Regions from separate parts of the Methylobacterium sp. FW306-05-D genome, predicted to be linked through region 1. Evidence: predicted binding sites of a transcription regulator. Region 1 holds the regulator's gene; each other region holds the start of a gene.
What was found. The regulator PhoB, encoded in region 1, activates phosphate uptake and scavenging genes when phosphate is short. The targets are predictions, from matches to a motif close to TGTCATNNANCTGTCAT.

Region 1 (7,060 bases):
CAGCTGGCGGCGGTAGGATTCCGCCGTGGCGTCGCCCTCCAGGCGCAACAGGGTGGCGTCGGAGACCGGCGGCACCGTGAACCGGTAATCCTCCAGGCCGATCGGCGCCTCGAGGACGAGGCTGTTGACCCGCGTCGGGGCATTGCGCGCGAGGCGCACCGCCAGCATCCCGCCCATGGAATGCGCCACCACGTCGACCCGCGCCAGGCCCAGGGAATCGAGCAGCGCCACGGTGTCGGCCGCCATGGCGTCGAAGGTGTAGGCCCCCACGGGCTTGGCCGACTTGCCGAAGCCGAGCTGGTCGACCGCCACCGCGCGGTAGCCCGCACGGCTGAGCGCCTCGATCACCGGCTGCCAGTAGCTCGACGGGAAATTGCGCCCGTGCAGCAAGAGGACGGTGCGCCCGTTGGCCTGCCCCTCCGCCGGCACGTCCATGTAGGCGAGGCGCTGGCGCTCGCCGTCGCGCATCCGCTCCAGGAAGAAGACCGGGTAGGGATAGGCGAAGCCCTCCAGCCCGATGCCGAGGGGCGTCGCCTCCGCGGCGGCGGTGGTCTGGGCGGCCGGCTGGGCAATGGCGGGCGCCAGGGACACAGGCATCACGGACATCTGGGCCGCCAGCACGAGGGCGGAGATCTTGAGAGGCGCGTCCATCGGGGTTCCCGGCAGCGGCGCGCAGCGCGGCGCGTCCGCCGTGACATAGGGCAGATTCGGCCCGCGCACCGCTCAGCCGAGGTGACAAAGGACACCTCGGGTCGCGCCGCCTCTTGCGAAACCCGGCGTCGCGTCCCAGGGGTCCGTCCATGACGAAGGATGCCCCAAGCGCCGAAGCGAAGCCCCCGACGGAGGGCGGGATGGATGGCGGGACGGACGGGTTGCCGGTGCGCGAGCGCATGCTGGCGCTGCTCGCGATCGGCCTCGCCATGACCATGGCGGTGCTCGACGGGGCCATCGTCAACGTCGCCCTGCCGGTGATGGCCAAGGACCTCGCGGTCGAGCCCTCCGCGGCGATCTTCGTGACCAACAGCTTCCAGATCGCGGTGACGGCCTCGCTCCTGCCGCTGGCCTCGCTCGGCGACATCCTGGGCTACCGCCGGGTCTACCTCACCGGGCTCGTCCTGTTCACGGCGGCCTCCGTGGCCTGCGCCTTCGCCCCCTCCCTCGACTGGCTGGTGGCGGCGCGGATCGCACAGGGGCTGGGCGCGGCCGGGATCATGAGCGTGAACATCGCCCTGGTGCGCTTCATCTATCCCCACCGGCTGATCGGGCGCGGCGTCGGCAACGTCGCCCTGGTGGTGGCGATGGCCTCCGCCGCGGGGCCGACGGTGGCGGCCGCCATCCTCTCCGTGGCGACCTGGCCCTGGCTGTTCCTCGTCAACCTGCCGGTGGGCCTGATCGCCCTGACGGTGGGCGCCCGCACCCTGCCGGTGACGCCCCGCAGCGGCGGGCGCTTCGACATCCGCAGCGCCGTCCTCAACGCCCTGACCTTCGGGCTCCTCATCATCGGCGTCGACGGGCTCGGCGACCCGGCGACCCGGGGCGTGGCGCTGGCCGAGATCGGTGCGGCGGTGGCGGTGGGGGCAGTCTTCGTCCGGACCCAGACCCGGATGGCGCGGCCGCTCCTGCCGGTCGACCTCCTGCGGATTCCCGCCTTCGCCCTGTCGATGGTGAGCTCGATCGCCTCCTTCGGCGCGCAGATGATGGCCTACGTCGCCCTGCCCTTCTATTTCCAGGACGTGCTGCGCCTGTCCGAGACGCAGACCGGCTTCCTGATGACGCCCTGGCCCATCGCGATCGCCCTGATGGCCCCGATCTCCGGGCGCCTCGCCGACCGCTACGCGCCGGGCCTCCTCGGCGGCGCCGGCCTCGGCCTGATGGCCTGCGGCCTGACCGCGGTCGCCCTGCTGCCGCCGGGCGCGTCCCACCGCGACATCGCCTGGCGCCTGACCCTGTGCGGCCTCGGCTTCGGGCTGTTCCAGTCGCCCAACAACAAGGTCATCATCACCAGCGCCCCGCGCGAGCGCAGCGGCGGGGCGAGCGGCATGCAGTCCACCGCCCGCCTCACCGGCCAGTCCTTCGGCGCCGCCCTGGTGGCGGTGATCTTCGGCCTGCACCAGGGCGGCGCGCCGGCCGGGCCGGTGGCCGCCACCCTGTGGTGCGCCGTCGGCCTCGCGGGCCTCGGCGCGGTGGCCAGCGTCCTGCGGCGCAGCCCGCGGGGCTGAGCGGCCGCGCCGATCGCACCAGCGCCCGTCCCGCGCGTTGAACCGGACGAAGGCCACCCGTGGCCCGGCCCGCGGGCGGGCACAGGCCGCACGGGGGCCGGGCCCTCACGAAGGACGATCCCATGCATCTCGACCTGTCCGGCAAGCGCGCCCTCGTCAGCGGCTCCACCAGCGGAATCGGCTACGCCATCGCCAAGGCCCTGGGCGAACTCGGAGCGAACGTGGCCATCAACGGGCGCACCCAGGACCGCGTCCGCGACGCCGTCGAGCGCCTGAAGCGCGAGACCAATCACGCCGGCTTCATCGGGGCGCCCGGCGACGTCGCCAATCCGGACGGGGCGGCCCGGGTGGTCGCCGGGCTGCCGGACGTCGACATCCTGGTGAACAACACCGGCATCTTCGAGCCCAAACCCTTCTTCGAGATCCCGGACGAGGACTGGCACCGGTTCTTCGACACCAACGTGATGAGCGGCGTGCGCCTGTCCCGGGCCTACACCCCCGGCATGGTCGAGCGCGGCTGGGGCCGGGTGGTCTTCATCTCCAGCGAATCCGGCGTGAACATCCCGGTGGAAATGGTCCATTACGGGATGACGAAGACGGCCCAGCTCGCGGTGGCCCGGGGCCTCGCCGAGACCGTGGCGGGCAGCGGCGTCACCGTGAACAGCGTGCTGCCCGGCCCGACTCTGTCCGAGGGCGTCGCCGAGTTCATGAAGAGCATGGCCCAGGGGCAGGACGGGGGCGCGGGCGGCGCGGTCGACCTCGACGCGGCCGGCCGGGCCTTCGTCGCCGAGCACCGCCCGACCTCGCTGATCGGCCGCCTCGCCACCGTCGAGGAGGTGGCCAGCATGGTCGCCTACATCTGCAGCCCCGCCGCCAGCGCCACCAGCGGGGCGGCCCTGCGGGTGGATGGCGGCGTGGTGCGCAGCATCCTGTGAGGATGCGCCCCGGGGACGGGAGCGCCGCTTAAGACAATCGTAACGCCTCCCGCCGACCCTGGCCCGCGCGGACGGGAGGGACGGCGAATGGGGGATTATGCGCTGGAGGGACCGCGCTGGGGCGCGGGCGCGGCGGGCACGGGCGGCGGCACCGTCACCTGGGCCTTCGACGGCACGATCCCGCCCTCCTTCGTCGGCATCCTCCAGAGCGCCTTCGCGACCTGGGCGTCCTACGCCAACATCACCTTCCAGCAGGTCGCCTCCACGGCGGCGGCGCAGATCGACTTCACCCTCGCGGGCATCGACGGCCTCGGCAACACGCTCGGCTACGCGAACTACTCCTACAGCGGCCAGCGCATGCAGTCGGCGGCCGTGACCTTCGACAGCGGCGAGGGCTGGCACGCCGCCGGCGCCCGGGTGGTCAGCACCCAGAACGTCGACCTCGCGGTGGTGACCCTGCACGAGATCGGCCACGCCCTCGGCCTCGACCATTACAACGCCAAGCCCGAGGTGATGAACGCGGTCCTGAACCCCTCCGTCACCGCCCTCGGGGCCGGCGACATCGCGGGCATCCAGGCCCTCTACGGCGCACCCGCCGCAGTGACCGCGGCGGTCCCGGCGGCGTCCCTGACGCCCGTCGCGAGCCCCACCGTCACGAGCCCTCCCGTCGCCAGCGCCCCGGCCGAGGGCGCCGTCACGGCGGTGTACCGGTTCTACGACACCCATACGGGCGATCACTTCTACACGACGAGCACGGTCGAGAAGGCGCAGATCCAGCAGACGCTGCCCTGGTTCACCTACGAGGGCACGCCGTGGGCGGCCCCGGCCAAGGGCGCGGGCACCGTCGACGTGTTCCGGTTCTTCGACACCGGCTCGAACGCCCACTTCTTCACCACGAGCGTGTCCGAGCGCGACCAGGTCCTCAAGACCGCGCCGAGCTACAAGTACGAGGGCGTCGCCTTCGAGGCCTACGCGGATGCGGGCGCCCCCGGCGGCCTGACTCTGGAGCGCTTCTACAACACCCAGACCGGCCAGCATCACTTCGCCGGCAGTGCCGAGGAGGCCAACGGCATCAACCACGGCGCCGCCGGCCCGGGCTGGATCGACGAGGGCAAGGGCTTCACCGTGCACCTCCCCACCGACACGATGATTTTCGCCTGAGGGCGGGCTCGGCTGTCCGCCTGGGGGCCGACCCGGCGCGCCGCGGGGGCGCCTACTCGGCCTCGGCCTCGAACATCTCGTCGAAGGAGTAGCCCGAGCCGCGCACGGTGCGGATCGGGTCGCTCTGGCGCGGGCGGTTGAGGGCCTTGCGCAGGCGCCCGACATGGACGTCGACGGTCCGCTCGTCGATGTAGACGTCGTGGCCCCAGACCCCGTCGAGGAGCTGCTCGCGGGAGAACACCCGGCCGGGGCTCTGCATCAGGAACTCGAGGAGCTTGAACTCGGTGGGTCCCAGGTGGATCTCGCGGCCTTCCCGGCGGATGCGGTGGCTGACCCGGTCGAGCTCGATGTCGCCGGCCACCAGCAGGTTGGCCACGTGGGCGGGCTTGGCCCGGCGCAGCAGGGCCCGGACCCGGGCGAGGAGCTCGGGCACCGAGAACGGCTTGACGATGTAGTCGTCCGCCCCCGTGCCGAGGCCGCGGATGCGGTCGCCCTCCTCGCCCCGGGCGGTGAGCATGATCACCGGCAGCCGCTCGGTCTCGCGCCGGGCGCGGATGCGGCGGCAGAGCTCGATGCCCGACAGGGCCGGCAGCATCCAGTCGAGCAGGACGAGGTCGGGAACCTGCTCCTGCAGGCGCAGGTCCGCCTCGTCGCCGCGGGAGGCCGAGTCGACGACGAAGCCCTCGGCCTCGAGGTTGTAGCGGAGGAGGAGGGTCAGGGCCTCCTCGTCCTCGACGATCAGGATACGCGTACTCATCGTGCGCTTTCGATCAGAGCGGCACGGGGTCAGACCGTGCCGGGCATGTCCACGGTGGCGTAGTTGGACGCGTCGTTCTTCGGGCGCTCGCGCTCGGCTAGGAGGTTCTCGCCGGTGACGAGGTAGTGGATCGTCTCGGCGATGTTGGTGGTGTGGTCGCCGATGCGCTCGATGTTCTTGGCCACGAACAGCAGGTGCGTGCAGAACGAGATGTTGCGCGGGTCCTCCATCATGTAGGTCAGGAGTTCGCGGAAGAGCGAGTTGTAGAGCGCGTCGATGGCGTCGTCGCGCTCCCAGACGTCGAGGGCCGCCTTGATGTCGCGGCCGGTATAGGCGTCGAGCACGTCCTTGAGCTGCTCCTGAACCAGGTCGCTCATGTGCTGGACGCCGATGACGATCTTCTGCGGCTGGATCTGGTCGGCGATCGCCACCACGCGCTTGGCGACGTTCTTGGCCAGATCGCCGATGCGCTCGATGTCGTTCGAGACGCGGATCGCCGTCACCGTCTCGCGCAGGTCGATGGCCAGGGGCTGGCGCCGGGCGATGAGCAGGATCGCCCGCTCCTCGATCTCGCGCTGGAGGGTGTCGAGCCGGGCATCGGCGGCGATCACCGCCTGGGCCAGGGCCGAGTCGCGGCGCACCAGGGCCTGTCCGGCCTCGGTCATCATCTTCTCGGCGATGCCGCCCATCTCGGAGATCGAGCGGCGCAGATCCTCGAGGTCGGTGTCGTAGGAGGTGACGATGTGGTCGGGCATGGGTGTGCTCCTCGATCGGGCCTCCGGTCCGGTGCCCGCCCTGATGGTGTCTGGCGCGGGCCGGAACCGGCCCGCACGGGTCGGTTCCGACCTGCCGAGGATCAGCCGAAGCGGCCGGTGATGTAGTCCTGCGTCTGGCGCTTCTCGGGATTCATGAAGATGCGCGTCGTCGGCCCGAACTCCACCAGTTCGCCGAGATACATGAACGCGGTGAACTGCGAGATGCGCGCCGCCTGCTGCATGTTGTGCGTGACGATGACGATCGTGAATTCCGAGCGCAGCTGCTCGATCAGCTCCTCGATGCGGCCGGTGGAGATCGGGTCGAGGGCCGAGGTCGGCTCGTCGAACAGGATCACCTCGGGACGCTGGGCCACGGTGCGGGCGATGCAGAGGCGCTGCTGCTGGCCGCCCGAGAGGCCCATGCCGGACTGCTTGAGCTTGTCCTTCACCTCGTCCCAGAGGGCGGCCTTGCGGAGCGATTCCTCGACGCGCGCGTCGAGGTCGGCCTTGGGCAGCTTCTCGTAGAGGCGCAGGCCGAAGGCGACGTTGTCGTAGATCGACATCGGGAACGGGGTCGGCTTCTGGAACACCATGCCGATGCGCGAGCGCAGCTCGTTGAGGTCGACCTTGGAATCCAGGACGTTCTGGCCGTCGAGGAGGATCTCGCCCTCCGCGCGCTGCTCCGGATACAGGCTGTAGATCCGGTTGAAGGTGCGCAGCAGGGTCGACTTCCCGCAGCCCGACGGGCCGATCAGCGCCGTGACCTGGCGGTCGTGGAAGTTGAGGTTCACCGACTTCAGGCCATGGAAGCTGCCATAGTAGAAGTTCAGGTCCTTCACGGCGATGCGGACCGGAGAGGTCTCGTCGGCCTTGTGGCGTCCGGTGAGCTGCGCGGACGTGATCCCGGGGGCGGCGTTCATCGGTTCAAGATCCTGTGGGTCGGAAGGCGGGGGAGGTGCGGCGCGCCGGAGGTCAGCGCGCGCGCTCGGACTTGATGACGAAGCGGGCCACGATCGACAGGGCGAGGATCGTGACGGTGATCAGCAGGGCGCCGGCCCAGGCCAGCTGCTGCCAGTTCGGGTAGGGCGAGAGGGCGAACTGGTAGATCATCACGGGCAGGTTCGGGATGCCGCCCATCAGGTTGCCGCCGAACCAGCTGTTGTTGTTCAGCGCGGTGAAGAGCAGCGGCGCGGTCTCGCCGGCGATGCGGGCGAGCGCCAGGATGATGCCGGT
Region 2 (7,060 bases), on a different contig from region 1:
GGTCTTGCCGAAGAAGGTGTCGACCGGGTGGCCGGCCCTGTGCAGGAAGTAGCGCGGCGCCTGGTTGCCGGAGGTGGAGTTCGGGTCGACCAGGGCGAGGTTCTTGCCCTTCAGGTCCTCGATCGTCTTGTACGGGCTGTCGGCGCGCACGTAGATCACCGAGGTGTAGCCCGAGGCGCCGTTGTCGTGGCGCTGGTTGACGATGGGCTCGATCTTGACGCCGGTCATCACCGCGCGGGCGAAGGAGGCGGGGCCGTAGAAGGCGAGTTGGGCGTTGCCGGCGCGCTGGCTCTCGATCACGGCGGCGTAGTCGTTGGCGATGCGCAGCGTCACCGGCACGCCGAGGGCCTTCGACAGGTAGGCGGTCATCGGCGCGTAGCGGTCGCTGGTGCCCGAGGCGTTCTCGGCCGGGATCACCGCCAGGGTGAGCTCCGGATAGGCCGCCTTCCAGTCCTGCGCGGCGGCGGGTGCGGCGAGAAGGGCGAGCGCGAGGGCTCCGGCGAGGGATCGACGGGTCAGCATGGGAATCTCCCGAACGGGTGGACGACGAAGATCAGGCGACGAGGGCGGCGGGATAGGCCCGGGGCCGCGCCGGCTCGGGGGCGTCGAGGACCTCGCCCGCCTCCAGCCCGTAGAGCTGGCGGGCCACCGCCTCGGTGAGGTCGGCGGGGGCGCCGTCGAAGACGAGGCGGCCGTCGGCGAGGCCGACGAGGCGGTCGCAATAGCCGCGGGCCAGGTCGAGGGAATGCAGGTTGCACAGCACCGTGAGGCCGTGGCGCCGGTTGGCCTCGGCCAGCGCGTCCATGACGATGCGGGTGTTGCGCGGATCGAGGGAGGCCACGGGCTCGTCGGCCAGGATCAGGTCGGGGGCCTGCATCATCGCCCGCGCGATGGCGACGCGCTGCTGCTGGCCGCCGGAGAGCTGGTCGGCCCGGTGGCCGGCGAAGTCGCCCATGCCGAACTCGTCGAGGGCGGCCAGAGCCAGGGCGCGCTCGCGCTCCGACCAGAGCTTGAGCAGCGAGCGGTGCCGGGGCACCTCCGACAGCCGGCCCATCAGCACGTTGCTCAGGACGTCGAGGCGGCCGACGAGGTGGAACTGCTGGAAGATCATGGCGCAGCGCGCCCGCCAGCGCCGCAGGTCGCGGCCGCGCAGGGCCGTGACGTCGAGGCCCTCGAACAGGATGCGGCCGCCCGTCGGCTCGGCGAGGCGGTTGATCATCCGCAGCAGGGTCGACTTGCCGGCGCCCGAGCGCCCGATCACGCCCACGAACTGGCCGCGGGGAATGGCGAGGGAGACGCTGTCCACCGCGCGGCGGTCGCCGTAATGGCGGGCGAGCCCTTCGAGGATCAGCATGGAGGCCTCCGGCGATTCACGGTGAGCGCCGGTAGACCTGTCCCACACGACAGGAGAATGACTATTTTCCGGCTAACCAATAGCCGGCAGTCTTATGCCTCGGCTTCGTAACGCTCCAGGAATGCTTCGATCGGCAGGGTGCGGAAATCCGGCAGCGCCCGGCCCAGCCGGGTATGGTCCCAGTCCCACCAAGCCAGGGCCTGCAGGCGCTCGGCCACCGCCTCCGGGAACCGGCGGCGTACCACGCGGCCGGGATTGCCGACCACGATGGTGTAGGGCGCCACGTCCCGGGTCAGGATCGTGCCCGCGCCGATCACCGCCCCGGTGCCGACGCTGCGCCCGGGCAGGATGACGGCCCCGTGCCCGATCCAGACGTCGTGCCCGATCGTGACGGGCAGGGCCCGGCGCCGGGCGAAGAAGGCGGCGTCGTCCGCCTCGCCCGGCCAGTAGGCGCTGGCCCGGTAGGTGAAGTGGGATTGCGAGGCCCGCTCCATCGGGTGGTTGCCCGGGTTGATCCGCACGTGCGAGGCGATGGAGCAGAACTTGCCGATGGTGGTGTGGTTCGCCTGGCCGTCCTCGACGATGTACGAGTAGTCGTCGAGGCTGGTCTCGCTGAGGCGCGTGCGGGCACCGACCTCGGTGTAGCGGCCGAGGCGGCACTCCGAGAGCTGGGCCGTGGGGTGGACGGCCGGTTCGAGACCGAGGCGATCGGAGACCATCGGGCGATCCTGTCAGGCGGGGAAGGGGAGGCGGCGCAGGAGGCGGAACGGCGCCGCGCCCTCTTGGACGACCACGCTCAGCGCATCGATCGCGAGGTCGGGCAGGCCCGCGGCGGCCTCGGCCAGCAGGGGCAGGGCCGTCGCCCGGTCCTCCGACCCCAGGGGGCCGGTGAGCGTCATGTGGAAGCGGAAGGCCTCGAAGACGTGCGGGTAGCCCCAGCGCTCCAGCAGCGCGCGCCCGCGGGGGTCCAGGCGCTCGGGCCGGCGCCGGGCGCGCTCGGCCTCGGAGAGGGGCGCCCGCAGGGGGTCGAGGGCGGCGACGCATTCGGCCGCGAGCAGCCCGAGATCCGGCTGGGAAGCGGCCGGCACCAGGGCGGCGAAGGCCCCGAGGGCGGCCACCCGCAGGGGGCCGACGGGCAGGGGACTCCGGTGGGCCGCCAGAGCCTCGGCCGCCGCGAGGAGATCGGCCTCGGTCGCGCCGGGGGCGAGGCGCATCGGCGCCTTCAGGGTGGCGTGGAACCCGTAGCGGCGCGGCTCGGCGGTGTTGGCGGCCAGGATCGCCCGGAGCGCCTCCGGGCCGGGCGCCGGGCCGGAGCCGAGGACGGCTTCGCCGAAGGCAGCCAGCGCCGAGCCGGGGGCGGGGGTGAAATACAGGGCGTATCGGGCGGGTCGGTCCAAGGGCGTCGTGTCCTGGCGGCTCCCGGCGGCATGCGGGATGCTTCGATCGGCGTGGAACGTCGGCCGAAGGTTTCGGCCGCGGATCTCGGCGGCCCGCGACGTGCCGAAGCGCGCATACTACGCGCGCCCGACGCCGATATGACAGACTGGGCGCCGCCCGCGGCGCGATGAGGCGATCTTCCGTGTCCGCTCCCCGGCACAGACATATCCGGGCCCTGCAGGCCCTGGCCCTGGCGGGCGCCGCGCTCGTGGCCGGCGCGGCCGGCGCCCGGGCCGTGGGCGACACCCCCGCGCGCCGCTTCACGGCGGCCTACGGCCTGAGCTTCCTGAACCTGCCGGCGGGCGAGGCCACCCTCGTGGTCGAGCGGGCGGGCGAACGCTATGCCCTCGAACTCGAGGCGGGCCTGCGCGGCCTGGCCGGCTTCTTCTTCGACGGGGCCGGCAAGGCCGCCGTTGCCGGGTCGGCGACCCGCGCCGGCGCGGTGACCGCCACCTTCCGGATCGACAGCCGCTACGGCGGCAAGCCGGTCGCGGTGGAGCTCGACCTCGCCGGCGGCCACGTGCGCAGCGCCAGCGTCGAGCCGCCCCCGGCCCCGCGCGAGGACCGGGTCCCGGTGGCGCCGGAGGACAAGGTCGGCGTGGTCGACCCCCTGACCATGCTGACGATCCCCCTCGGGGCCGGGCCCCTGGAGCCGGGCCTGTGCGACCGACGCATCCCGGTCTTCGACGGGGCGAGCCGGGCCGACCTCGTGCTGTCGCGCGGCAGCCTGGTGACGGTGACGGAGGGCGCCTATCGGGGCCCCGCCCTCGACTGCCGGGTGCGCTGGGTGCCGATCTCCGGGCACCGCTCCGGCGGCAGCAACGTCCGCCGGATGGCCGCCAACGACGACATGCGGGTGCGCTTCGCCCCGATCCTCGACGGGACGCTGCTGCTGCCCCTCTCGATCGCCGTCGCCACCGGATGGGGCACGGCGCGCATCGAGGCGACGCGCTGGGGCGGCGCGCCGCCGGACGGCCCGGAAAGCCCGGCGCCCCGGCCCGGGGTGACCGTGCGCCTGCCCAACGCCCGTTAGGGCCGCGGCAACGGTTTCCCGCCGTCGCGGGTTCTTCCTCCAGTCAGGGCGGCCATGAGGATCGCGGAGGTCGCATGCGTGTCGGGAGCCTGAAATCGGCCCAGCTCTTCACCGCCTTCGCCTCGAAGGTGGCCCGCGCCGCCGGACGCCCGGCGACCTTCGCGGTCAGCATCGCGCTGATCCTCGTCTGGGCGGTGACGGGGCCGCTGTTCGGCTTCTCCGACACCTGGCAGCTCATCATCAACACCGGCACCACCATCGTGACCTTCCTGATGGTGTTCCTGATCCAGAACACCCAGAACCGCGATGGCGCGGCGATCCAGGCCAAGCTCGACGAGCTGATCCGGGCCAGCGCCGCGCAGAACCGCTACATCGGCATCGAGAGCCTCACCGAGGAGGAGCTCGACGCCCTGCGGGCGCGCTGCGCGGGGACGGCCCCCCTGGACGATCTCGAGGCGGCCGCCTGCGCGGCAGAGGCGGAGGCCCACCGCAAGGCCGAGGCCGCCGCCGCCCGGGCCGGCGGCCTGACCGCCTATCCGCGCTGACCCGAGGCCGGGACAGGGGCGGGGCGGCCGGACGACACCGTGCCGCGCCGCACCGGGGGCGTGGAACGCCCGTTCCTCCGCCGCGTTCGCCCCGCGACGCAGCACAGGAGACGCCAGCATGGCCAACGCGATGATCCACGACATCTTCAGCGGCACCCCGAACCTCACCACCACGGAGCGCGCCGTCTCGGTGGTGCTCGGTCTCGGCATCGCCGCCGCCGCCGCGCAGCCGCGCCCGAACAAGTGGCTCAGCCTCGCGGCCCTCGTGGTCGGCGCCGGCCTCGCCATCCGCGGCGCCACTGGCCACTGCGCCGTCAAGGCCGTGACGGAGGCCTGAGCGGCCGCGCCCGATGCCGCGGGGCTCCCATGCCCGACGGCATCGGGCATCGCGCAACGTGTCGTCCGGACATGAAAAAGGGGCGCCTCGGTGAGGCGCCCCTTTCCGCGTGGGGTCGTGGCTGTCGCGTGGACTTACAGCGTGGTGGTCGAGCGGCGGCCCTGGATGAAGCCGTAGATCGCCAGCACGACGATGGCGCCGACGACCGCGCCGATCAGGCCCGCGCCCTGGTTCGGACCGTACCAGCCGAGCGCCTGGCCGAGGAAGGTGGCGACGAAGGCGCCGACGATGCCGAGGATCGTGGTCAGGATGAAGCCGGCGGGCTCGTTGCTGCCCGGCATGATGAACTTGGCGATGACACCGGCCAGGAAGCCGATGATGATGGTCCAGATGATACCCATGAGCTGATCCTCGATACTTGGCCGAACCCGCTGGGTCGGACCTCACAGGCCATAACGGCTGGCTGTGTCGCCTTGGCCTTGCGCCTGGGGTGAGAACGCCGCACCCGCAGGATGAGTTGCGCTGCGGGAAGGGACTTTGTCGCATTGCTCCGGAGGGCGCGCGCGGGGGCCGGAGGCGGCGGGCCCCCTTTACGCTCGGGGGCACGGCACGGCACAAGGCTTGCGCCGGAAGTCCGGGCGCCATGGGGCGCCGGGCCGGCCCGCGAGAGGCACGCTTTCCCGCCATGACGATCCAGCGCTTCGAATCCGGCCCGCGCATGAGCCAGGCCGTCACCTACGGTGACATGGTCTTCCTCGCGGGCCAGGTGGCCGGCACCGTGGTGGGCGCCGGCGTCACCGCCCAGACCCAGGAGATCCTGGGCGAGATCGACCGCCTGCTCGCAGCCGCCGGCACCGACAAGAGCCGCATCCTCACGGCGACGATCTACCTGGCCGACATCGCCACCTTCGCGGAGATGAACGCCGCCTGGGATGCCTGGGTGGCCAAGGACAACCCGCCGGCCCGCGCCACGGTGGAGGCCAGGCTCGCCGCCCCCGAATACCTCGCCGAGATCGTGGTGGTGGCCGCGAAGGGACAGGCATGATCCGAGCCGGCACCCGCCGCGCGCTCCTGTCCGGGGGGCTGGTCGCCGGGGCGCTCGCCGCCCTGGCCTTCGGGGCCGCCCCCGGCGCCCGCGCGCAGGCGCCGGCCCGCGAGCGCGTCGTCAACATCTACAACTGGTCGGACTACATCGACCCGAAGGTGCTGGAGGCCTTCACGAAGGAGACCGGCATCAAGGTCGTCTACGACACCTACGACAACAACGAGATCCTCGAGACCAAGCTCTTGGCCGGGCGCTCGGGCTACGACGTGGTGGCGCCCTCCGGGCCGTTCCTGCAGCGGCTGATCCGGGCGGGCGTGTTCCAGCCCCTCGACAAGGCCCGCATCCCGAACCTCGTCCATGCCTGGCCAGAGATCGCCGCGCGGCTGGCCACCTACGATCCCGGCAACACCTACGCCGTGGACTACATGTGGGGCACCACCGGCATCGGCGTGAACCTCGCCCAGGTGCGCGAGCGCCTGGGGGCGAGCCAGCCCCTCAACACCTGGAGCCTCGTCCTCAATCCGGGCCTGATGGCCAAGCTCAAGGATTGCGGGGTGATGCTGCTCGATTCCCCCGAGGACCTGATCCCGAGCCTGCTGCCCTTCTACGGCTTCAAGCCGGATTCCAAGCGCTGGGACGACATCACCCAGGTCACCGACGCGCTGTTCAAGGTGCGGGGCTCGGTGCGCAAGTTCCACTCCTCGGAATACATCAACGGGCTCGCCAACGGCGACCTCTGCCTCGCGGTCGGCTATTCGGGCGACGTGATGCAGGCCCGCAAGCGCGCCGAGGAGGCCAAGAACGGGGTCGAGGTCGCCTACCTCATCCCGCGCGAGGGCGCGCTGATGTGGTTCGACGCCTTCGCGATCCCGAAGGACGCGCCCCATCCCACCGAGGCCCACCTCTTCCTCGACTACATGATGCGGCCCGAGGTGGCGGCGGCCAACACCAACTTCGTCTCCTATGCCAGCGGCAACGCGGCGGCCCGGAAGTTCGTCAAGCCCGAGATCCTGGCCAATCCCGGCATCTACCCGGACGAGGCGACGATGCAGCGCCTCTCCAGCAACACCGCCTGGGACGACCGCACCCAGCGCTTCGTGACCCGGAGCTGGACGCGGGTGCGGACGGGGCGCTGAGGCCGGCATCATCCCCCCGGAACGAGAACGGCGGCCCCGAAGGACCGCCGTTCTGCGTTTCAGCGCGAGCGCCTGACAATCAGTTGCTGGCGAGGTGCGGCATCGGGTCGACCGGGGTCGCGCCCTTGCGGATCTCGAAGTGGAGCTGGGGCGAGGTCACGTTGCCGGAGGCG
Region 3 (7,060 bases), on a different contig from region 1:
TGACCAAATCGAATCTCGTCGTACGCGACATCGACCTGCTGACCGATCTCGCCCGGGACGGGCTCGTGAAGGTGGCGGTCTCGGTGACCACCCTCGATCCGGAACTGGCGCGCCGGCTGGAGCCGCGGGCACCCCATCCGACGAAGCGCCTGGAAGCGATCGGACGGTTGAGTGCGGCTGGCATCCCCGTGATGGTCATCGCCGCGCCGATCATTCCGTCGCTGAACGACCACGAGGTCGAGGCGATCCTGGCCCGGGCCCGCGACCTCGGCGCCGTGGAGGCGAGCCACGTGCTCCTGCGCCTGCCGCTCGAACTCGACGCCCTGGTGAACGACTGGTTTGCCGAGCACTACCCGGGCCGACAGCGGCACGTCATGTCGCTGGTCCGCGCGGCCCGCGGCGGACGCGCCTACGACGCGACCTTCGGAACGCGGATGACGGGCACCGGCGCCTATGCCGACCTCATCCGCCAGCGCATGCGCCTCGCCCGTCAGCGTCTCGGCTATCCCGAGGTGCGGCGGCGTCTGCGCACCGACCTGTTCAGAGTCCCGACGGACCAGTTGAGCCTGTTCTGAGGTCGTAGGCACGGGTGAAACTGAGGCGGTGGTGGGGAGAGCGGCCGCGGAGTGCGAGCCCGGCGAGGTGGGTACGCGTGCCGTAGCCGACATTGCTCGCCCAACCGTAATCCGGATAGCGGTGGGCGAGCCGCCGCATCAACGCATCGCGCAGGGTCTTGGCGACGATGGAGGCGGCCGCGATTTGCGGCACCAGCCGGTCGCCGCCGATCACGGCCCGGCCGGGCAAAGCAAGACCGGGAACGGGGTCGCGACCGTCCACCCAGACGGGCGCTTCGAGCCCCAGGGCCAGCACCGCCCGCCGCATGGCATCGAGGGTGGCGGCACGGACGTTGATCCGATCGACCAGGGCGCGCGAGCCGGCCGCCATTGCGACGCGGGCTTGCGCGCGGATCAGCGGGGTCAGCGCCTCGCGCTCGGCTGCCTTCAGGCGCTTGCTGTCGTCGAGGCGGGCGAACAGAGCGGGCGCGAGAGCGGCCGGGTCGAACCAGACCGCCGCGACGATCACGGGTCCGCAGAGGGCACCGCGTCCGACCTCGTCGCAGCCGATGACGGCCGGGAAGGTCTCTGCCAGGCGCGGGTCGAACGGCGGCATCGGGCATGTTCCTGGGCGGGGGACTGGCCCGCCCCCCTAACGCGGAGCGCGCGGCCGGTCCACGCCTCAGCGGAGTTCGACGACACCGCGCGGAGCGTCGTCCGAGGCCCGGAGCCGCATCGGTGCCGTGCCGTGGGCGCGGGCGATGTTGTCATAGAACTGGCGCGCGCTCTCCGCCCAGGTGTAGCGCAGGGCTTCGCTCCGGCAGCGGGCGCGCGGGATCGCGAGGGCGCCGAGGGCGGCCGTACGCAGGTCATGGTCGAGCACGCCGGCACCCGTCCGGCCGATCACGTCGAGGGGGCCGGTGACGGGATAGGCGGCCACGGGCACCCCGCAGGCGAGGGCTTCGAGGAGCACGATCCCGAAGGTATCGGTCAGGCTCGGAAATACGAAGGCGTCGGCGCCGGCATAGAGTGCGGCGAGGTCGGCGCCGGTCCGGGTGCCGAGGAAATGCGCCTCGGGCGCGATCGCTGCGAGGCGGGCCCGGTCCGGCCCGTCTCCGACGACCACCTTGGTACCGGGCAGGTCGAGACGCAGGAACGCTTCGAGATTCTTCTCCACCGCGAGCCGCCCCACCGACAGGAAGATCGGGCGGGGCAGGCCGGCGAGATCGGCCGGCTCCGGCATCACCGGCGAGCGCGGCCGGAACAGGTCGGTGTCGACCCCGCGGGTCCAGCGCATCAGGTTGGTGAAGCCGCGTGCTTCGAGGTCGCGCTCCAGGGAGGGTGTCGACACCATCGTGCCGTTCGCCGCGCCGTGGAAGCGGCGGAGCCAGGCGTAGCTCCAGGCTTCCGGCACCGGCGCCCGGGCCGAGAGGTATTCCGGAAACCGGGTGTGGTAGCTCGTCGTGAAGGGCCGGCGATGGGCCAGGCAGTAGCGCCGGGTGGCGTAGCCGACCGTTCCCTCCGTCGAGATGTGGACGTGGGTCGGACGAAGGTCGTTCCAGAGCTGCGACACGTGCCGCTTGGTCGCGTAGGCCAGCCGGATCTCCGGGTAGCCCGGCAGCGGCACGGACGCGAAGTCCTGGTGCGTCAGGAACACCGGATCGAAGCCGTAGGCGGCCCCGGCCGCCGCCATGTTCTCCAGGGAGCGGACGACGCCGTTCACCTGCGGGTGCCAGGCATCCGTGGCGATGAGGAGCCTCACGCGACCGCCCGGGCTCCGTCGGGACGCTGGCGTCCGACGAGGTCGGCCCGCGCGGTGCGTGCCCGCACCAGGCTCGGATAGTGCAGCACCTCCATGGTACCGTCGTAATGCTCGACGATGGCGGTGCAGGATTCCACCCAGTCGCCGGTGTTGAGGTAGGTCAGCCCGTTGATCTGGCGATTGGCCGCATGGTGGATGTGACCGCAGATCACCCCGTCGGCGCCGACGCGCTTGGCTTCGGCGCTCAGCAGTTCCTCGAACTTGCCGATGAAGTTGACCGCGTTCTTCACCTTGAGCTTGGCCCAGGCCGAGAGGGACCAGTAGGCGAGCCCGAGGCGACGGCGCGCCGTGTTGACGTAGGTGTTGATGAACAGCGCGAAGGCGTAGGCGCCGTCGCCCAGGAAGGCGAGCCACTTGGCATGGCGCACCACCATGTCGAACTGGTCGCCGTGGATGACGAGGTAGCGCTTGCCGTCGGCGGCCTCGTGCAGGCGCTGGTCGGCGATCTCGATGCCGCCGAAGGTCATGCCGATATAGTCGCGCAGGAATTCGTCGTGGTTGCCCGGGACATAGACCAGCGTCGAGCCCTTGCGCACCTTGCGCATCAGCTTCTGCACGACGTCGTTGTGGCTCTGGGGCCAGTACCAGCCGGATTTGAGTTGCCAGCCGTCGATGATGTCGCCGACGAGATAGATCTCGTCCGCATCGTAATCGCGCAGAAATTCCAGCAAAAGGTCGGCTTGGCATCCCTTGGTGCCGAGATGCATGTCGGACAGGAACAATGTCCGGACGCGGGTCGTCTCGGTGTCTTCGCCCACGCTCGCCTCCGGGACTGCCTTCCGTTGCCAGGAGCCAAACCGGATTCCCGTATCAGTTTGATGACGTCGCGGGTCGGGGAGGGCGCGTCTTCTGCGCCGCGACGTAAGCTCTTCTTCCACAAAAAAAATTTTGATTTGGGACCAAGTATTTCGGGTTTTCCTTTCTGCGGGAAGCGGGGCATAGTCCCGCTCAAGGTGCCCCACCGGGCCGCGTCCGAGGACGCATGACCGGAGCCCATCGAGGCGAACTAAGGGTGCCGTCCCCGGGGACGACGACGCTGACAACGGCCCAGCGGTGAACGCGTTTCGAGCGCGACCCGGCCCATGGAGAAGAGGCTTGAGGTATTCGGTGGCGCGCGCGGCGACGGGCGTCGAAGGTCAGCCTTCGGCGGCGACGGACATCGGTCCGGCATCCACGCGGACGTTGCGCGCGAACGAGTTCGTCCCGCGATTCATCTAACCAGCGGCTGCCAGGAACGTCCGGGTTCGACCCGGGCGCTCCGACGCGGTCCGCTTCAACCCTCGGCGCATCTGTGTCGCCGCACGCGGAGCGCGTGTCGGCGCAACGTAAGAAACGGAGAAAATCCCATGGCGGCAACGCGACGTCCCGGCCGGAACCACCTGTTCGTCCCGGGCCCGACGAACATCCCGGATCGCGTGATGCGCGCGATGATGGTGCAGTCCGAGGACCACCGCTCGGTGGATTTCCCGGCGCTGACCAAGCCCCTCTTCGAGGACACCAAGGCCGTCTACGGCTCGAAGGACGGCACCATCTTCCTGTTCCCGGCCTCGGGCACGGGCATCTGGGAGTCCGCTCTGTCGAACACCCTGTCGCGCGGCGACAAGGTGCTGGCTGCCCGCTTCGGCCAGTTCAGCCATCTCTGGATCGACATGGCCCAGCGCCTCGGTCTCGAGGTCGTCGTGCAGGACGAGGCCTGGGGTACGGGTGCGAACCCGGAGCGGATCGGCGAGGCCCTGCGCGCCGACAAGAACCATGAGATCAAGGCCGTCATGGTGGTCCACAACGAGACCGCCACCGGCGTCACCAGCGATGTCGGTGCCGTGCGCAAGGCCATCGACGCTGCGGGCCATCCGGCCCTGCTGTTCGTGGACGGCGTCTCGTCCATCGGCTCGCTGCCCTTCAAGATGGACGAGTGGAAGGTCGACTGCGCCATCGCTGGTTCGCAGAAGGGTCTGATGCTCCCGGCCGGCCTCGGCGTGATCTGCGTCAGCCAGAAGGCGCTCAAGGCCGCCGAGACCTCGTCGGGCCAGAACGACCGCCTGGCGCATGTCTATTTCGATTGGGCCGACCACCAGAAGCAGAACCCGGCCGGCTACTTCCCCTACACCCCGCCGCTGCCGCTGCTCTACGGCCTGCGCGAGGCGCTCGCCTGCCTCAACGAGGAGGGCTTGGAGAACGTCTACCACCGGCACCACGTGCTCGGCGAGGCGACCCGCCAGGCCGTGGCCGCCTGGGGCCTCAAGACCTGCGCCCAGGAGCCCAAGTGGAACTCGGACACCGTCACGGCGATCCTCGTGCCGGAGGGCGTCGATGCCGCCGCGATCATCAAGCACGCCTACGTGCGCTACAACCTGGCGCTGGGCGCCGGCCTCAGCCAGGTCGCCGGCAAGGTCTTCCGCATCGGTCACGTCGGTGACATGAACGAGCTGTCGCTCCTGGGCGCCATCGCGGGCGCCGAGATGGCGATGCTCGACCACGGCGTGAAGGTCCAGCCCGGTTCCGGCGTCGCCGCCGCATCGAGCTACCTGCGCGAGAACCCGCTGTCGAAGTCCTGAGCCCTCGGCGCCGGAGCGGGTCCGCCTGCTCCGGCGCCCTCGAACACCCTATCCGTGACCCGGCCGGATCGGCCAGAGGATTCCATGACGAAGAAGATCGTGTTCCTCGACCGCGAGTCCCTGGACGCCAAGGTCCGTGAGTTCAACTTTCCGCACGAATACGTCGAGTACGAGTCGACCTGGACGCCGGAAGAGATCGTCGAGCGCCTGGAGGGCGCCGAGATCGCGCTGATCAACAAGGTCCCGATGCGGGCCGAGACTCTGAAGCGACTGCCCGATCTGAAGCTGATCGCGGTGGCCGCCACCGGGACCGACGTGGTCGACAAGGAGGCCGCCAAGGCCCAGGGCATCACGGTCGTCAACATCCGCAACTACGCCTTCAACACCGTGCCCGAACACGTGATCGGCCTGATGTTCGCCCTGCGCCGGGCCATCGTGCCCTATGCCAATTCGGTGCGTCGGGGCGATTGGGCGAAATCGACACAGTTCTGCTACTTCGACTACCCGATCCACGACATCGCCGGTTCGACCCTCGGCATCGTCGGCTACGGAGCGCTGGGCAAGTCGATCGCCAAGCGCGCGGAAGCCCTCGGCATGAAGGTCATCGCCTACGACGTGTTTCCCCAGGATGGGCTCGTCGATTTCGAGACGATCCTGACCGAATCCGACGTCATCACGCTGCACGCGCCGCTGACGCCCGAGACCCGCAACATGATCGGGCGCGAGCAACTGGCGAAGATGAAGAAGCACGCGCTCCTCATCAACACGGCCCGCGGTGGCCTGGTGGACGAGGAAGCCCTCGCCGAAGCGCTCAAGGCCGGCACCATCGGCGGAGCGGGCTTCGATGTCGTGATGACCGAACCCCCGAAGAACGGCAACATCCTCTGCGAACTCGACCTGCCCAACCTCATCGTCACGCCCCACGTGGCCTGGGCGAGCAAGGAGGCGATGCAGATCCTGGCCGACCAGCTCGTCGACAATGTCGAGGCCTTCGTCGCCGGCAAGCCGCAGAACGTGGTGTAACGCGGGTCCGCGCTCCCCAAAGGCCGGGGCGCATCGTGATCGCCGAAGCGATCGACCACATCGAGATCAAACGCCAGCCGCGCCGAGCGCGGGACCCACAGGGATCATAAGAAAATGAAGAAGCTGCTGTTCCAATTCGACACCGACGCCGTCCCGAGCGTGTTCGACGTGGTCGTCGGTTACGATGGCGGCGCGGATCACATCACCGGCTACGGCAACGTCACCCCGGACAACGTCGGCGCACTGGTCGACGGCACGATCTACACCCGCGGCGGCTCGGAGAAGAAGTCGACCGCGATCTTCGTCGGCGGCGGCAGCATGGCGGCCGGCGAGGCGGTGTTCGAGGCGGTCAAGAAGCGCTTCTTCGGTCCGTTCCGCGTCTCGATCATGCTGGATTCCAACGGCTCGAATACCACCGCCGCTGCCGGCGTAGCCCTGGTTCAGAAGGCCGCCGGGTCGCTCGAGGGCAAGAAGGCCGTCGTCCTCGCCGGCACCGGTCCGGTCGGCATGCGCTCGGCCGCCCTGCTCGCCCAGGAAGGCGCTGAGGTGATCCTCTGCGGACGCTCCCTCGACAAGGCTCAGGCCGCCGCGAACCAGATCAACACGCGCTTCAAGGTCAACATCAAGGCCGCCGAGACGCCCGATGCCGCCTCGCGCGCCAAGATCGTCAAGGGCCAGAACCTGGTGTTCTCGGCCGGCGCGATCGGCCTCGAGCTGCTGCCCGAGGATGCCTGGAAGGACGAGGCGAGCATCGAGTTCGTGGCCGACTACAACGCTCAACCGCCCCTCGGTTTCGGCGGCATCGAGGCCATGGACAAGGGCAAGGACCGCCACGGCAAGAAGGTCTTCGGTGCGCTCGGCATCGGCGGGCTCAAGCTCAAGCTGCATCGCGCCTGCGTCGGCCAGCTCTTCGACAACACCGAGCAGGTTCTCGACGCCGAAGCGATCTACGCGCTCGCCAAGAAGATGGCCTGACCGCCATGGCCGAGAAAGAGAACGCCGCGAACGAGACCATCCAGACCTTCCTCGACGGTCTGGCGAGCTCGGCCCCGACGCCCGGCGGCGGCGGCGCCGCCGCCATCTCCGGTGCCATGGGCGCCGCGCTC

Region 2: the regulator PhoB is predicted to act here: its motif matches at 2,879-2,895, upstream of AC3WLN_RS22065 (DUF1045 domain-containing protein).
Region 3: the regulator PhoB is predicted to act here: its motif matches at 3,184-3,200, upstream of AC3WLN_RS01270 (UDP-2,3-diacylglucosamine diphosphatase).

The regions. Positions count from the first base shown of each region.
Region 1 is NZ_JBYSXL010000089.1:7,343-14,402, reverse strand. Features, by position in the region: gene AC3WLN_RS21040 (alpha/beta fold hydrolase) at 1-651, opposite strand, end outside; gene AC3WLN_RS21035 (MFS transporter) at 852-2,219, shown strand; gene AC3WLN_RS21030 (SDR family NAD(P)-dependent oxidoreductase) at 2,342-3,154, shown strand; gene AC3WLN_RS21025 (matrixin family metalloprotease) at 3,242-4,315, shown strand; gene phoB (phosphate regulon transcriptional regulator PhoB) at 4,368-5,072, opposite strand; gene phoU (phosphate signaling complex protein PhoU) at 5,102-5,827, opposite strand; gene pstB (phosphate ABC transporter ATP-binding protein PstB) at 5,929-6,747, opposite strand; gene pstA (phosphate ABC transporter permease PstA) at 6,800-7,060, opposite strand, start outside.
Region 2 is NZ_JBYSXL010000104.1:3,950-11,009, forward strand. Features, by position in the region: gene phnD (phosphonate ABC transporter substrate-binding protein) at 1-522, opposite strand, end outside; gene phnC (phosphonate ABC transporter ATP-binding protein) at 554-1,354, opposite strand; gene AC3WLN_RS22060 (DapH/DapD/GlmU-related protein) at 1,447-2,073, opposite strand; gene AC3WLN_RS22065 (DUF1045 domain-containing protein) at 2,086-2,751, opposite strand; gene AC3WLN_RS22070 (DUF3108 domain-containing protein) at 2,934-3,824, shown strand; gene AC3WLN_RS22075 (low affinity iron permease family protein) at 3,899-4,369, shown strand; gene AC3WLN_RS22080 (YgaP family membrane protein) at 4,488-4,706, shown strand; gene AC3WLN_RS22085 (GlsB/YeaQ/YmgE family stress response membrane protein) at 4,841-5,107, opposite strand; gene AC3WLN_RS22090 (RidA family protein) at 5,392-5,751, shown strand; gene AC3WLN_RS22095 (polyamine ABC transporter substrate-binding protein) at 5,748-6,887, shown strand; partial or broken gene AC3WLN_RS22100 (M23 family metallopeptidase) at 6,967-7,060, opposite strand, start outside.
Region 3 is NZ_JBYSXL010000002.1:26,201-33,260, reverse strand. Features, by position in the region: gene AC3WLN_RS01285 (PA0069 family radical SAM protein) at 1-575, shown strand, start outside; gene rnhB (ribonuclease HII) at 541-1,170, opposite strand; gene AC3WLN_RS01275 (glycosyltransferase family 4 protein) at 1,237-2,316, opposite strand; gene AC3WLN_RS01270 (UDP-2,3-diacylglucosamine diphosphatase) at 2,313-3,134, opposite strand; gene AC3WLN_RS01265 (aminotransferase class V-fold PLP-dependent enzyme) at 3,723-4,931, shown strand; gene AC3WLN_RS01260 (D-2-hydroxyacid dehydrogenase) at 5,016-5,954, shown strand; gene AC3WLN_RS01255 (NADP-dependent methylenetetrahydromethanopterin/methylenetetrahydrofolate dehydrogenase) at 6,069-6,929, shown strand; gene fchA (methenyltetrahydrofolate cyclohydrolase) at 6,935-7,060, shown strand, end outside.